3 linked regions of the Cupriavidus necator N-1 genome follow. The protein of the gene in region 1 interacts with the protein of each later gene in a pairwise test. Links are inferred from orthologs where the notes say so. Each region holds a gene or a part of one and is shown on either strand. Other genes may lie near its edges.

The links. Proteins that work in one complex are often made in the same cells at the same time.
Region 2: the proteins of rlmB (region 1) and tsaE interact in binary tests that used the Escherichia coli proteins (3 or more experiments, as listed by UniProt). The link is inferred for Cupriavidus necator N-1 from one-to-one orthologs.
Region 3: the proteins of rlmB (region 1) and CNE_RS07445 interact in binary tests that used the Escherichia coli proteins (3 or more experiments, as listed by UniProt). The link is inferred for Cupriavidus necator N-1 from one-to-one orthologs.

Annotation. Positions count from the first base shown.
Region 1 is NC_015726.1:2,333,914-2,338,316, reverse strand. The notes cover bases 637-3,520. They hold rlmB (23S rRNA (guanosine(2251)-2'-O)-methyltransferase RlmB), read left to right. Parts: upstream 637-1,648; coding sequence 1,649-2,392; downstream 2,393-3,520. Other genes in these bases: tal (transaldolase), read right to left, coding at 3,216-3,520; CNE_RS10980 (SIR2 family NAD-dependent protein deacylase), read left to right, coding at 2,397-3,164; rnr (ribonuclease R), read left to right, coding at 637-1,568. Also shown: more of rnr, read left to right, coding at 1-636; more of tal, read right to left, coding at 3,521-4,172; ribose-5-phosphate isomerase RpiA, read left to right, coding at 4,353-4,403. UniProt on the Escherichia coli protein: Specifically methylates the ribose of guanosine 2251 in 23S rRNA.
Region 2 is NC_015726.1:633,063-637,016, forward strand. The notes cover bases 826-3,811. They hold tsaE (tRNA (adenosine(37)-N6)-threonylcarbamoyltransferase complex ATPase subunit type 1 TsaE), read left to right. Parts: upstream 826-2,055; coding sequence 2,056-2,568; downstream 2,569-3,811. Other genes in these bases: CNE_RS03055 (AEC family transporter), read left to right, coding at 826-835; queG (tRNA epoxyqueuosine(34) reductase QueG), read right to left, coding at 828-2,039; CNE_RS03070 (N-acetylmuramoyl-L-alanine amidase), read left to right, coding at 2,562-3,811. Outside these bases: more of CNE_RS03055, read left to right, coding at 1-825; more of CNE_RS03070, read left to right, coding at 3,812-3,954. UniProt on the Escherichia coli protein: Required for the formation of a threonylcarbamoyl group on adenosine at position 37 (t(6)A37) in tRNAs that read codons beginning with adenine.
Region 3 is NC_015726.1:1,552,174-1,555,976, reverse strand. The notes cover bases 826-3,660. They hold CNE_RS07445 (bifunctional ADP-dependent NAD(P)H-hydrate dehydratase/NAD(P)H-hydrate epimerase), read left to right. Parts: upstream 826-1,367; coding sequence 1,368-2,954; downstream 2,955-3,660. Other genes in these bases: CNE_RS07440 (DMT family transporter), read left to right, coding at 2,951-3,660; CNE_RS07450 (D-amino acid dehydrogenase), read left to right, coding at 826-1,361. Also shown: more of CNE_RS07450, read left to right, coding at 63-825; more of CNE_RS07440, read left to right, coding at 3,661-3,803. UniProt on the Escherichia coli protein: Bifunctional enzyme that catalyzes the epimerization of the S- and R-forms of NAD(P)HX and the dehydration of the S-form of NAD(P)HX at the expense of ADP, which is converted to AMP.

The sequences.
Region 1 (4,403 bases):
TGTGCGATGCCGTGATCACCGCCAAGGGCGAACTCAAGGGCTATCAGTTCTACCCGGCCGTGATGCATTCGGCCGCGCGCCTGACCTACAACGAGGTCTGGTCGGTGCTGTCCAACACCAAGGGACCCGAGGCGCACAAGCGCAGCGAGCTGGTGCCGCACCTGCAGAACCTGTATGAGCTGTTCCAGGTCCTGCTCAAGGCACGGCGCGCGCGCGGCGCGATCGACTTCGACACCACCGAGACCTATATCGTCTGCAACGCGCAGGGCAAGATCGAGCAGATCCTGCCGCGCACGCGCAACGACGCGCACCGGCTGATCGAAGAGTGCATGCTGACCGCCAACGTATGCGCGGCCGACTTCCTCGAACGCTTCAAGCACCCGGCGCTGTACCGCATCCACGCGGGCCCCAGCGAAGAGAAGCTGAAGAACCTGCGCGACTTCCTGCGCACCGCCGGCCTGTCGCTGGGCGGCGGCGACAAGCCGCAGGCATCGGACTACGCCGAGGTGATGGACAAGATCAAGTCCCGTCCCGACGCGCCGATGCTGCAGACCATGCTGCTGCGCTCGATGCAGCAGGCGGTCTACAGCCCGGACAATATCGGCCACTTCGGCCTGGCGTACGAGGCCTACGCGCACTTCACCAGCCCGATTCGCCGCTACCCCGACCTGCTGGTGCACCGCGCGATCAAGGCGGTGCTGGCGCATACCAAGTACCAGCCGGCGTTTGCGCACGGGACCGAGCTGAATACCGCGATCTCGCCCAAGGCGCGCCGGCTGCAGGCCAAGGACGCCGAGCAGAAGGCAGAACTGACCGCGGCGCGCGCCAAGCGCAACGAGGCCATCTGGGACGAGCTCGGCCTGCACTGCTCGGCAAATGAGCGCCGCGCGGACGAGGCTTCGCGCGATGTCGAGGCCTGGCTCAAGTGCTACTTCATGCGCGACAAGCTAGGCAGCGACTACGCCGGCACCATCAGCGCCGTGACCTCGTTCGGCATCTTCGTGCAGCTCGACGAGCTGTATGTGGAAGGCCTGGTCCACGTGACCGAGCTGGGCAGCGACTACTTCCAGTACGACGAGGCCCGCAACGAACTGCGCGGCGAGCGCACCGGCATCCGCTACCGCCTGACCGACCGCGTGCGCGTGCAGGTCTCGCGCGTGGACCTGGATGCGCGCAAGATCGACTTCCGCCTGGTGCAGGAGCCGTCGGCGAAAACCCTGCGCGCCCGCGCGGGGGGCACCGAGACCCAGCCGCGCGTGCCTGCCGCCCATGCGGTGCCGGCACGCAAGAAGGGACGCCAGCTGGCGGCGCTGCTGGGCGGCTCGTCCAAGCCGGAAGAGTCGTTCGACGAGACGCTGGACCGCGTGATCGAGGAGCAGCCGGTGTTCGAGGCGGTGATCACGCCGCTCAGGCCGCATGTGAAGACCGGCGGCAAGCCGGCCAAGCACGCGGCCAAGCCCAAGCCCTCGCACCTGGAGAAGCCGCGCAAGCCGGCCTCCAAGTCGCACCAGGCCAAGCCGGCGGGCAAGACGCCGGCCAAGAGCCCGCGCACCCCGCGCAAGCGCTGAAGCCCGCGGCGGCCGCCATGCCGCCGCCTCTCGCCCCCCCGGCCGGCTGCCGGGGGCGAGAGGGCGAGTACAATCGCGCCATGGCTAAAAACAAACTCCTGATCGGCTTTCACGCCGTCACCGCACGCCTGCGCCAAGATGCCAAGGGCGTGACCGATGTCTATATCGAATCCGCCCGCCGCGACCGGCGCATGCAGGACTTCGTGCGCCTGGCCGAAAGCCTGGGCGTGCGCCTGCACCCGGTCGATGCCGAGCGCCTGCGCGGCATGGCCGGCACCGACCGCCACCAGGGCGTGGTGGCACGTGCCGAAGACGTGGCACTGGCGCTGAACCTGGATGAACTGCTCGACGGCATCGAAGGCACGCCGCTGCTGCTGGTGCTGGACGGCGTCACCGACCCCCACAACCTGGGCGCCTGCCTGCGCGTGGCCGACGGCGCCGGCGCGCATGCCGTGATCGCCCCCAAGGACCGCAGCGTCGGCCTCAATGCCACCGTGGCCAAGGTCGCCAGCGGCGCCGCCGAGACCGTGCCCTATATCACCGTCACCAACCTGGCCCGCACCCTGCGTGAACTGCAGGAACGCGGCATCTGGGTCATCGGCACCGCCGACGGCACCGAAAAGTCGCTGTATGACATCGACTTCAAGGGCCCGACCGCGATCGTGATGGGCGCCGAAGGCGAGGGCATGCGTCGCCTCACGCGCGAAACCTGCGACGAGCTGGTCGGCATCCCGATGGCGGGTGGCGTGGAAAGCCTGAATGTCTCGGTCGCCAGCGGCGTATGCCTGTACGAAGCCGTGCGCCAGCGGCGCCTGCCGCGATAAGTCCATGGCCGCTGATTCCGGTCTCCTTGAAATGCCGGGGCTTGAGGAAGCACGCCGGCTGATCGCGGCCGCCGGCAATATCTTCGTGCTGACCGGCGCCGGCATTTCCGCCGAATCCGGCGTGCCGACCTTCCGCGACGCGATGACCGGGCTGTGGGAACAGTTCGACCCGGAAGAGCTGGCCAGCGAGGACGCCTACCGCCGCCAGCCCGCTCTGGTCTGGGAGTGGTACGTGCACCGGCGCGAGCTGGTCGCAGCCGTGCATCCCAACCCGGCGCACCATGCGCTGGTCGCGCTGGCTGCGCAGAAACCTTTCACGCTGGTCACGCAGAACGTTGACGGCCTGCACCAGCGCGCCGGCAGCGCGGGCGTGATCGAACTGCACGGGAACCTGTTCGCCAACAAATGGCTGGACGGGTGCGGACGCTGCAACGAGGCGACCGCGCTGCCGGGCATGCCGCCGCGCTGTAACCTGTGCGGCGCGCTGATGCGTCCGGGCGTGGTGTGGTTCGGCGAGGACCTGCCGCGCGTGGCGCGCTACCGCGCCGAGCATGCGGCGCAACACTGCGACCTGTGCCTGGTGGTCGGCACCTCGGGGCTGGTCTATCCGGCGGCGGGGTTGCCGGGCCTGGCGCGCGAGCATGGCGCGCCGGTGATCGTGGTCAATCTGCAGCCATCGGCGCTGGACCAGACCGCGGATATCGTGCTGTCCGCCGCGGCGGGTGCGTGCCTGCCGCTGCTGTGGCCGCAGCTGGCGCCATCGGCCGGCTGAGCCTCGGGCCCGGGCGTTGCCGCCCGGGCCTGTCTTGCGCTGAACTGGCGCTTATTTTGCAATCCCGCCGATCAGCTTCTCCAGCTTGACAGCATCCGCCGCAAACAGGCGGATGCCTTCGGCCAGCTTTTCCGTCGCCATCGCATCCTCATTCAACTGCCAGCGGAAGGACGCCTCGTCGGCCGCGATGCGGGCGATATTGGCGGCCTGGGCCTGGTCCACCGACAGCTTGTGCGTCACCGGACCCTGGCCGGCGGCCAGCTGCTCGAGCAGCTCGGGGCTGATGGTCAGCAGGTCGCAGCCGGCCAGCGACAGGATCTGCGCGGTGCTGCGGAAGCTGGCGCCCATCACCTCGGTCGGGTAGCCGAACTTCTTGTAGTAGTCGTAGATCTGGCGCACCGAGCGCACGCCGGGGTCGTTGTCGCCGCCGTTGGCGGCCGCGTCCCATTGCTCGCCGGCCTGCTTCTTGTACCAGTCGAAGATGCGGCCGACGAAGGGCGAGATCAGCTGCGCGCCGGCCTCGGCGCACGCCACCGCCTGCACCAGCGAGAACAGCAGCGTCATGTTGCAGCGGATGCCGTCGCGCTGCAGGATCTCGGCCGCGCGGATGCCTTCCCAGGTGGAGGCGATCTTGATCAGCACGCGCTCGCGCGCGATGCCGCGCTGCTCGTACAGCTGGATCAGGTGGCGCGCCTTGGCCACGCTGGCCTCGGTGTCGAAGGACAGGCGCGCATCGACTTCGGTCGACACGCGGCCCGGCACGATCGCCAGGATCTCGCAGCCGAAGGCGATCAGCACGGCGTCCATCACCGCATCGACGCCGCCGTTGCCGTGGTGGTCACGCACGGCCTGCTCCAGCAGGTGGCGGTATTCGGGTTTCTGCACCGCCTTCAGGATCAGCGACGGATTGGTGGTCGCGTCCTGCGGGGTGTACTGCTTCATCAGCTGGAAGTCGCCGGTATCGGCCACCACCGTGGTGAACTGCCTGAGTTGTTCGAGCTGGTTCATGGTCGCTAGTTGGTCTGCTTGAGCGTCTGCAAAATCATTCGCGGGCATCAGGGGGGGCGCAGGTCGCACACGGGTCGCGCACCCGCCACCCCGGCCTGATCCATTGTACCGTCGCCCGCGTGACCTGCCGCCGCAATCCGCTACACTACGCGTTTCCCCCAACGCAATCTGGCTGTTGTCATGACTCAGGATGAACTCAAGGCGCTGGTCGCGCAAGCTGCCGCCGACTAC
Region 2 (3,954 bases), 1.7 Mb from region 1 along the record:
GGTGCGCTATACCCCGTTCGACCGTGCCTTCTGGGGCGGCGTGGAGCGCCTGGTCTACTTCGTGCTGTTCCCGGCGCTGCTGCTGCAGTCGACCAATACCGCGGTGCTGGATTTCTCCTCGACCTCGGCCATGCTGGGGCTGGCGCTGCTGGTGATGGCCACCGGCATGGCCGGCGGCTACGCCGTTAAATGGGTGTTGCGCCCGGACGCGCTGAGCTTTGCCTCGGGCCTGCAGACCGCGTTCCGCTTCAATTCCTATATCGGGCTGGCGCTGGCATCGCGCCTGGGCGGCTCCGAGGGGCTGGCGCTGATGGCGGTGATCGTCGGCTGCACGGTGCCGCTGTGCAACGTGGCGGCGGTGTGGGCGCTGGCGCGGCACGGCCAGACCGCGCTGTGGAAGGAGCTGGCGCGCAACCCGCTGATCCTGGCCACCGCCGGCGGCCTGCTCACCAACCTGATGGGGCTGCATGCGCCCGAGGTGCTGGGCATGACACTGAACCGACTGGGCTCGGCCTCGACCGCGCTGGGGCTGATGACGGTGGGCGCCGGGCTGCAGATGAGCGGCGCCACCGGCACTGCGGGGCCGGTGGCCTGGTGGACCGGGGTCAAGCTGCTGGCGATGCCGTGCGTGGCCTGGCTGGTGGGGCGTCACCTGCCGCTGACCGCGCTGCAGTACCAGATCGTGGTGCTGTATGCCTCGCTGCCCACGGCCTCCAGCGCCTATATCCTGGCGGTGCGCATGGGCGGTAACGGGCCGATGGTGGCAGCGACGATTTCGCTGATGACGGTGGCGGCGATCGTGACCACGCCGCTGTGGCTGGCGCTGGTCAGCTAGCGCCTGGCGGCGGGCCGTCCTGGGCAAGGGCCCAGTCGATATGCTCGCGCACCAGCGGCGTGGCGCTCTCGCGCCGCTCCAGCAGCGCTGCGCGGATGCGCGCGGCCAGGGCAGCATCTTCGGCGCGCGTGCCCGACCGCGCCGCGCGCAGGCTGTTGCCCAGCCCCACCGCCAGGTTGCGCAGCCAGCGCTCATGGCCGATGCGGCGGATCGGGCTGCCTTCGAGCCGCTGGTTGAATTCCGCTTCGGTCCACTGGAACAGCGCCACCATGTCTGGCGCGTCCAACCCGTTGCGCACGTCGAAGTCCGGCACCATGGCCACATGCGCGAACTTGTTCCACGGGCAGGCGAGCTGGCAGTCGTCGCAGCCATAGACGCGGTTGCCCATGGGCGCGCGGAACTCCACCGGGATCGGGCCCTTGTGCTCGATGGTCAGGTAGGAGATGCAGCGGCGCGCATCCAGCCGGTACGGCGCCAGGATGGCACGCGTGGGGCAGATGTCCAGGCAGCGGTGGCAGTTGCCGCAGTGGCCGGACTCGGGCGCGTCGGCCGGCAGCGGGATGTCGACCAGGATCTCGCCCAGGAAGAACATCGAGCCGCCGTCGCGGTCCAGCAGCAGCGTATGCTTGCCGCGCCAGCCGAGCCCGCCCTGGCTGGCCAGCGCCACTTCCATGACGGGTGCGGAATCGGTAAAGACGCGGTAGCCGAATTTTCCGATTTCGGCTTCGATCCGGCTGGCCAGTTGCTGCAGGCGGCTGCGCAGCACCTTGTGATAATCGCGTCCGCGCGCATACAGCGACACCACCGCGGTGGCCGGATCGTCCAGCCGCGCCAGCTCGTGGCGGCGCCAGTCTGTGGCGCCGGCCTGGGCGCCGGCGGCCGGAATGTAAGGCATCCGCGCCACGATCGCGCGCACGGTGCCGGGCACCAGTTCGGCCGGCCGGGCGCGCCGCAGGCCGTGGTTCGCCATATAATCCATGTCGCCGTGGTAGCCCTGCGCCAGCCACGCCATCAGCCCCGGCTCGGCATGACTGAGGTCGACATCGGCGATGCGCACGGAGGCAAAGCCCAGTTCCGCGCCCCATGTGCGGATCGACGCGGCCAGTGCCGCAAGTTCCCCGGGTCCCGCGGCCAGGTGGCCGGGGGTGCCGGAAACGGGGGTAGGTGGCGCATCTGCCTGCCCTGGGGCGACTCGGTCGATCATCCCTGAATTGTACGCAATGCCCTTGCTCGAAGAACGCACCCTGACGCTGCCCGACGAAGCCGCCACCGCGCGCCTGGGCGCCGCGCTGGCCGCCACCGTGCAGGCCATGCCGCCGCACACGGTGCATGTGCAGCTGTCCGGCGACCTGGGCGCCGGCAAGACCACGCTGACGCGCGCGATCCTGCGCGCACTCGGCCATGCGGGCAAGGTCCGCAGCCCCACCTACACGCTGTGCGAGCCCTACGAGGTGGCCCGCGCCGACGGCTCGCCGCTGACCGTCTACCACTTCGACCTGTACCGCTTTGCCGACCCCGAAGAGTGGATCGACGCGGGTTTTCGCGACTGCTTCGCCGAACCGGCTTTCAACCTGGTCGAGTGGCCGGAGAAGGCCGGCCGCCTGCTCGGGGAACCGGATCTCCATATGTTGCTCCAATCGGACATGGCCGGGGCGGATGACGCCGGCGAGCGGCGGATCGCGACGATGCGCGCCTATACTCACACTGGACTTACCCTGCTGAACGCATGCTGATCAAGCGACTTGCCACTGACCGCCCCGATGGACCCGACGGCCTGCTGCAGGCGCGCCGCAAATGGATGGCGCAGGCACTGAAGCTGGGCGCGGGCACGGCCGTGCTGACCCTGGTCGGCCCGCAGATCGCGTTTGGCGCCGGCATCGTCGCGGTGCGCGTGTGGCCGGCCGAGGACTACACCCGCGTCACCATCGAATCCGATGCCCCGCTGGCCGCCGTGCACCAGATGATCCGCGACCCCGACCGGCTGGTGGTGGACATCGACGGCCTGGACCTGTCGCCCACGCTGCGCGAGCTGGTGGCCAAGATCACCCCGAACGACCCCTATATCCAGACCGTGCGCGTCGGCCAGAACCGCCCGCGCGTGGTCCGCATGGTGTTCGACCTGAAGGAAAACGTGGCGCCGCAGGTGTTCACGCTGGCGCCGATCGGCACCTACCGCAACCGGCTGGTGTTTGACCTGTACCCGGTCAATCCGCCCGATCCGCTGTGGAAGCTGGTGCGCGACACCGAGGAAAAGCAGCGCCGCTTCGCCACCTCGGATCCGGCGCCGGGCAACGATGGCATCGCCGGCGCGCCGGCTGGTGCCGAGGAAGACGCGATCGGCGCGCTGGTGCGCCGCTTTGACGAGAAGGGCGAGGTGCCGCCCACCACCGCGCCGCTGCCGCCGCCGGTGGCCTCGGCCCGGCCCAGGCCGTCCGCACCGCCGGTGCCGAGCCCCAATGCCCCGGTGGTGCCGCCGGTCGCACGCGACAATCCCACCGCCGAACGGCCCTTCAAGATGCGCCGCCTGCTGACCGTGGCGATCGATCCCGGCCACGGCGGCGAAGACCCCGGCGCGATCGGCGCCGCCGGCTCGCGCGAGAAGGACGTGGTGCTGCAGATCGCGCACCGCCTGCGCGCCAAGATCGATGCGCAGCCCAATATGCGCGCGATGATGACGCGCGACGCCGACTTCTTCGTGCCGCTGAACGTGCGCGTGCAGAAGGCGCGCCGGGTGCAGGCCGACCTGTTTGTATCGATCCACGCCGATGCCTTCCTCTCGCCCGAGGCGCGCGGTGCGTCAGTGTTCGCGCTGTCCGAGCGCGGTGCGTCCAGTACCGCGGCACGCTGGCTGGCCAACAAGGAAAACGCAGCCGACCTGATCGGCGGCGCCAATATGGGCAACAAGGATGCGCAGGTCGCGCGCGTGCTGCTGGACCTGTCCACCACCGCGCAGATCAACGACAGCCTGCAGGTCGGCAAGGCCGTGCTGGGCGAGATCGGTGGCATCAACAAGCTGCACAAGGGCAGCGTGGAGCAGGCCGGGTTTGCGGTGCTGAAGGCCCCGGATATTCCGTCGATCCTGATCGAGACGGCCTTCATCAGCAATCCGGAAGAAGAGC
Region 3 (3,803 bases), 780 kb from region 1 along the record:
GGCCGGCCCCGCCCGGCCCCACCCTTTCCCGCCGGCGCGGCAATGTGGAGGTTTCCAGTCCGATGCATGTGATCGTCATCGGCGCCGGCGCGATCGGCGTCAGTTCCGCCTGGTACCTGCGGCAGGCCGGTTTCGACGTGACCGTGCTCGAACGCCGCGCCGCGCCGGCGCAGGAAGCCAGCTTCGGCAATGCCGGCGTGATCGCGCCCGGCTACGTCACGCCATGGGCCGCGCCGGGCATGCCCGGCAAGATCCTGCGCACGCTCTTTGCGCGCGAGGCGCCGGTCCTGTTCCGCCCTTCCGCCGACCCCGCCATGTGGCGCTGGATCGCGCGCTGGCTGCGCGAATGCCGGCTGGAGCGCTACCGCGCCAACAAGCTGCGCATGCAGCGGCTGGCGTTCTACAGCCGCGCGTGCCTGCACCGGCTGCGCAGCGAGCTGGAGATCGACTACGAGCAGTCGCAAGGCTATCTGCAGCTGTTCCGCACCGCGCGCGACCTCGACCTGGCCGCGCCCGCCGTGGCCCTGCTGCGCGAGAACAACGTGCCGCACCGGCTGGTCAGCGCGCAGGAATGCCGCCGCATCGAACCGGGCTTGGCGGCCGACACGCCGCTGGCTGGCGGGCTGCACCTGCCGGAAGACGAATCCGGCAACTGCCCGATGTTCGTGCGCGCGCTGCACCGGCATGCCGAGGCCGCAGGCGTATCGTTTCGCTTCGACACCCAGGTGGCGCGCGTCAGGCCAGACAACGCAGGCAAGCTGCAGGTCGAGCTGTCGCACGCTGACAAGCAGCGCCCTGGCCAGGTGCTGAACGCCGACCGCGTGCTGGTCGCGGCCGGCGCCGACAGCACCGCGCTGCTGCGCCCGCTGGGCCTGCGCGTGCCGCTGTATCCGGTCAAGGGCTACTCGGTGACGGTGATGGTCCGCGACGAACTGCAGGCGCCGCTGGGCGCGCTGATGGATGAGTCCTACAAGGTCGCGATCACGCGCATGGGCAACCGCCTGCGCGTGGCGGGCACGGCCGAGCTGGGCTCACGCACGCTCGATTTGCGGCCGGCCGCACTGAATACGCTGATCAAGGTCGCGCGCGACTGGTTCCCGGTGGCCGGCAACTACCAGGAAGCCACGCAATGGGTGGGCGCGCGGCCGATGCTGCCGGACGGGCCGCCGCTGATCGGCCCTACGGCTGTACCCGGCCTGTTCCTCAACCTCGGCCATGGCTCGACGGGCTGGGCGATGAGCTGCGGATCGGGCAAGATTACGGCTGACCAGATCGCCGCCAGCGCCGGCCCCCATGGCGGCCCAGACATCGACATGGAGGGCCTGCTGCCCGACCGCTACGGCTTGGGGCCCGCCAGATAACCAGACATGACACCCTCTGCCTCTTCCGCCACCTCGCCCGCAAGCGGCGACGGCTGGTTTGCACTCGATGCCGCCGCATCCGCACCGGTTCCGCTGTACGACGTCGCCGCCATCCGCCGCATCGAGAACGCCGCCTTCACGCAACTGCCCGCCTTTACGCTGATGTCGCGCGCCGGCGCCGCGGGCGCGCGCTGGCTGGCCTGCCACGCACCCGCCGGCCCGCTGCTGTTCCTGGCGGGTCCCGGCAACAATGGCGGCGATGCGCTGGTGGCCGCCACGCAATTGCACAGCGCCGGCCGTGCCGTGCAGGTATGGCTGACGGCGGACCCGCAGCACCTGCCCGCCGACGCCGCGACAGCATGGCAGCAAGCGCACGCCGCCGGCGTCCCGGTCAACGTGGTCGCGGGCATGGCTGCCTCGCCTGACGCGGACTGGCCCGCCGGCACCGCTGCGATCGTCGACGGCCTGCTCGGCATCGGCCTGAACCGCCCCGCCGACGGCACCATGGCGTGGTGGATCGGACAAATCAACCGCAGCGCGCTGCCGGTGTTTGCGCTGGACATCCCCAGCGGACTGTTCGCCGACACCGGCGCGGGCACGCCGGCCGTGCGCGCGCAGCGCACGCTGACCTTTATCGCCGCCAAGCCCGGGCTGCTGACACTGGACGGGCGCGACTGCGCCGGCGAGGTCGACATCGCGCCGATCGGGCTCGGCTATCCGCCGGACGAAGCGCCCCATTGCCTGGTAAACGGCCCGGCACTGTTCAGTACCGCGCTGCCGCGCCGCCGCCACGCCAGCAACAAGGGCACGCATGGCTCGCTGGCGGTCATCGGCGGCAACCTCGGCATGACCGGCGCGCCGCTGCTGGGCGCCAGGGCCGCGCAGTTCCTCGGCGCGGGCAAGGTGCATATCGGCTTCCTGGCGCAGCCCGCACCGCTGTTCGATCCGCTGCATCCCGAGCTGATGCTGCATGCCGTGGACGCACTGGCCCTCGCTGCGATGTCGGCGCTGGTGATCGGTCCGGGCATGGGCACGGATGCCAACGCACACAAGCAGTTTGCGCGGCTGCTGCAAGCCGCGCCCGTGCCGCTTGTGCTGGATGCCGATGCCTTGAACCTGCTGGCCGCCGATCCGGCGCTGGCCGGGGCACTGGCCGCCAGCGGCGCGGCTTGCGTGATGACACCGCACCCGCTCGAAGCCGCCCGGCTGATGGGCGTGCCCGTCGCCGACGTGCAGCGCGACCGGCCCGCTGCCGCCGCGGCACTGGCTGCGCAATGGCTGGCCGTAGTGGTGCTGAAGGGATCGGGCACCGTGATCGCGGCACCTGGCGGCAGCCCATGCACGCTCAACCCGACCGGCAATGCGGCGCTTGCCAGTGCCGGCACCGGGGACGTGCTGGCTGGCATGCTGGGCGCCCTGCTGGCACAGGGCATGGCGCCTCTGGCCGCAGCCCAGGCGGCGGTGTGGATCCACGGCCGTGCAGCCGATGCCCTCGTCGCCCAGGGCACCGGGCTGGCCGGCGTCACCGCAAGCGAACTGTACGCGCCGGCGCGCACCGTCTTCAACCAGTTGCTGGCCGGGACCCGCGCATGACGCGCGGCGCGCTGCTGCGCGATCCCGCCGACCGCCGCCACCTGCTTACCGGCATCGCGCTGCTGGTCATCGGGCAATGGATCCTCAGCCTGCTCGATGCCACCAGCAAGACCCTGACGCAGCAAGGACTGCCGCTGGTGGCCGTGGCATGGGTGCGCTATGTCGGCCATGTGGTCGCGATCTTCCTGCTGCTCGGTCCCGCCGGCTGGCGGTGCCAGTGGCGGCCGGCAAAGCTTGGGCTGCAGTGGCTGCGGGGCGGGCTAATGCTGGTCTCGACGCTGGTGTTCTTCAGCGTGCTGATGCTGATGCCGCTGGCGCAGGCCACGGCACTGAATTTCTGCGCGCCCCTGTTCGTGGTGGCGCTGTCGCCGTGGCTGCTGGGCGAGCGCCCCGGGCGCCATGCCCGCTGGATGCGCTGGACCGGTGTGGTGGTCGGCTTTGCCGGCATGCTGGTGGTGGTGCGCCCGGGTGGCCAGCTCAGTCCGCTCGGCGTCGGCCTGGGCCTGGTGTCGGCACTGGTGTTCGCGCTGATGCAGATGCTGACGCGCCGCATTGCCGCGCATGACGCGCCCATGACCACACTGATCCAGAGCGGTGTCACCGGCGCCTGCCTGACCACGCTGATCGTGCCCTTCTTCTGGTTCAGCGCGTGGCCCACGCCGATGCAATGTGCGCTGTTGCTCTCTGCAGGGATCACCGGGTCCCTGGGCCACTATTTCGTCATCCGGGCCTTCCAGTACGCGGATGCCTCGTTCCTGAGCCCCTTCCTGTACCTGCAGATCTTGTCCGCCACCGTGATCGGCTACCTGGCCTTCGACCAACTGCCCGACTGGACCACCGCAGCTGGCA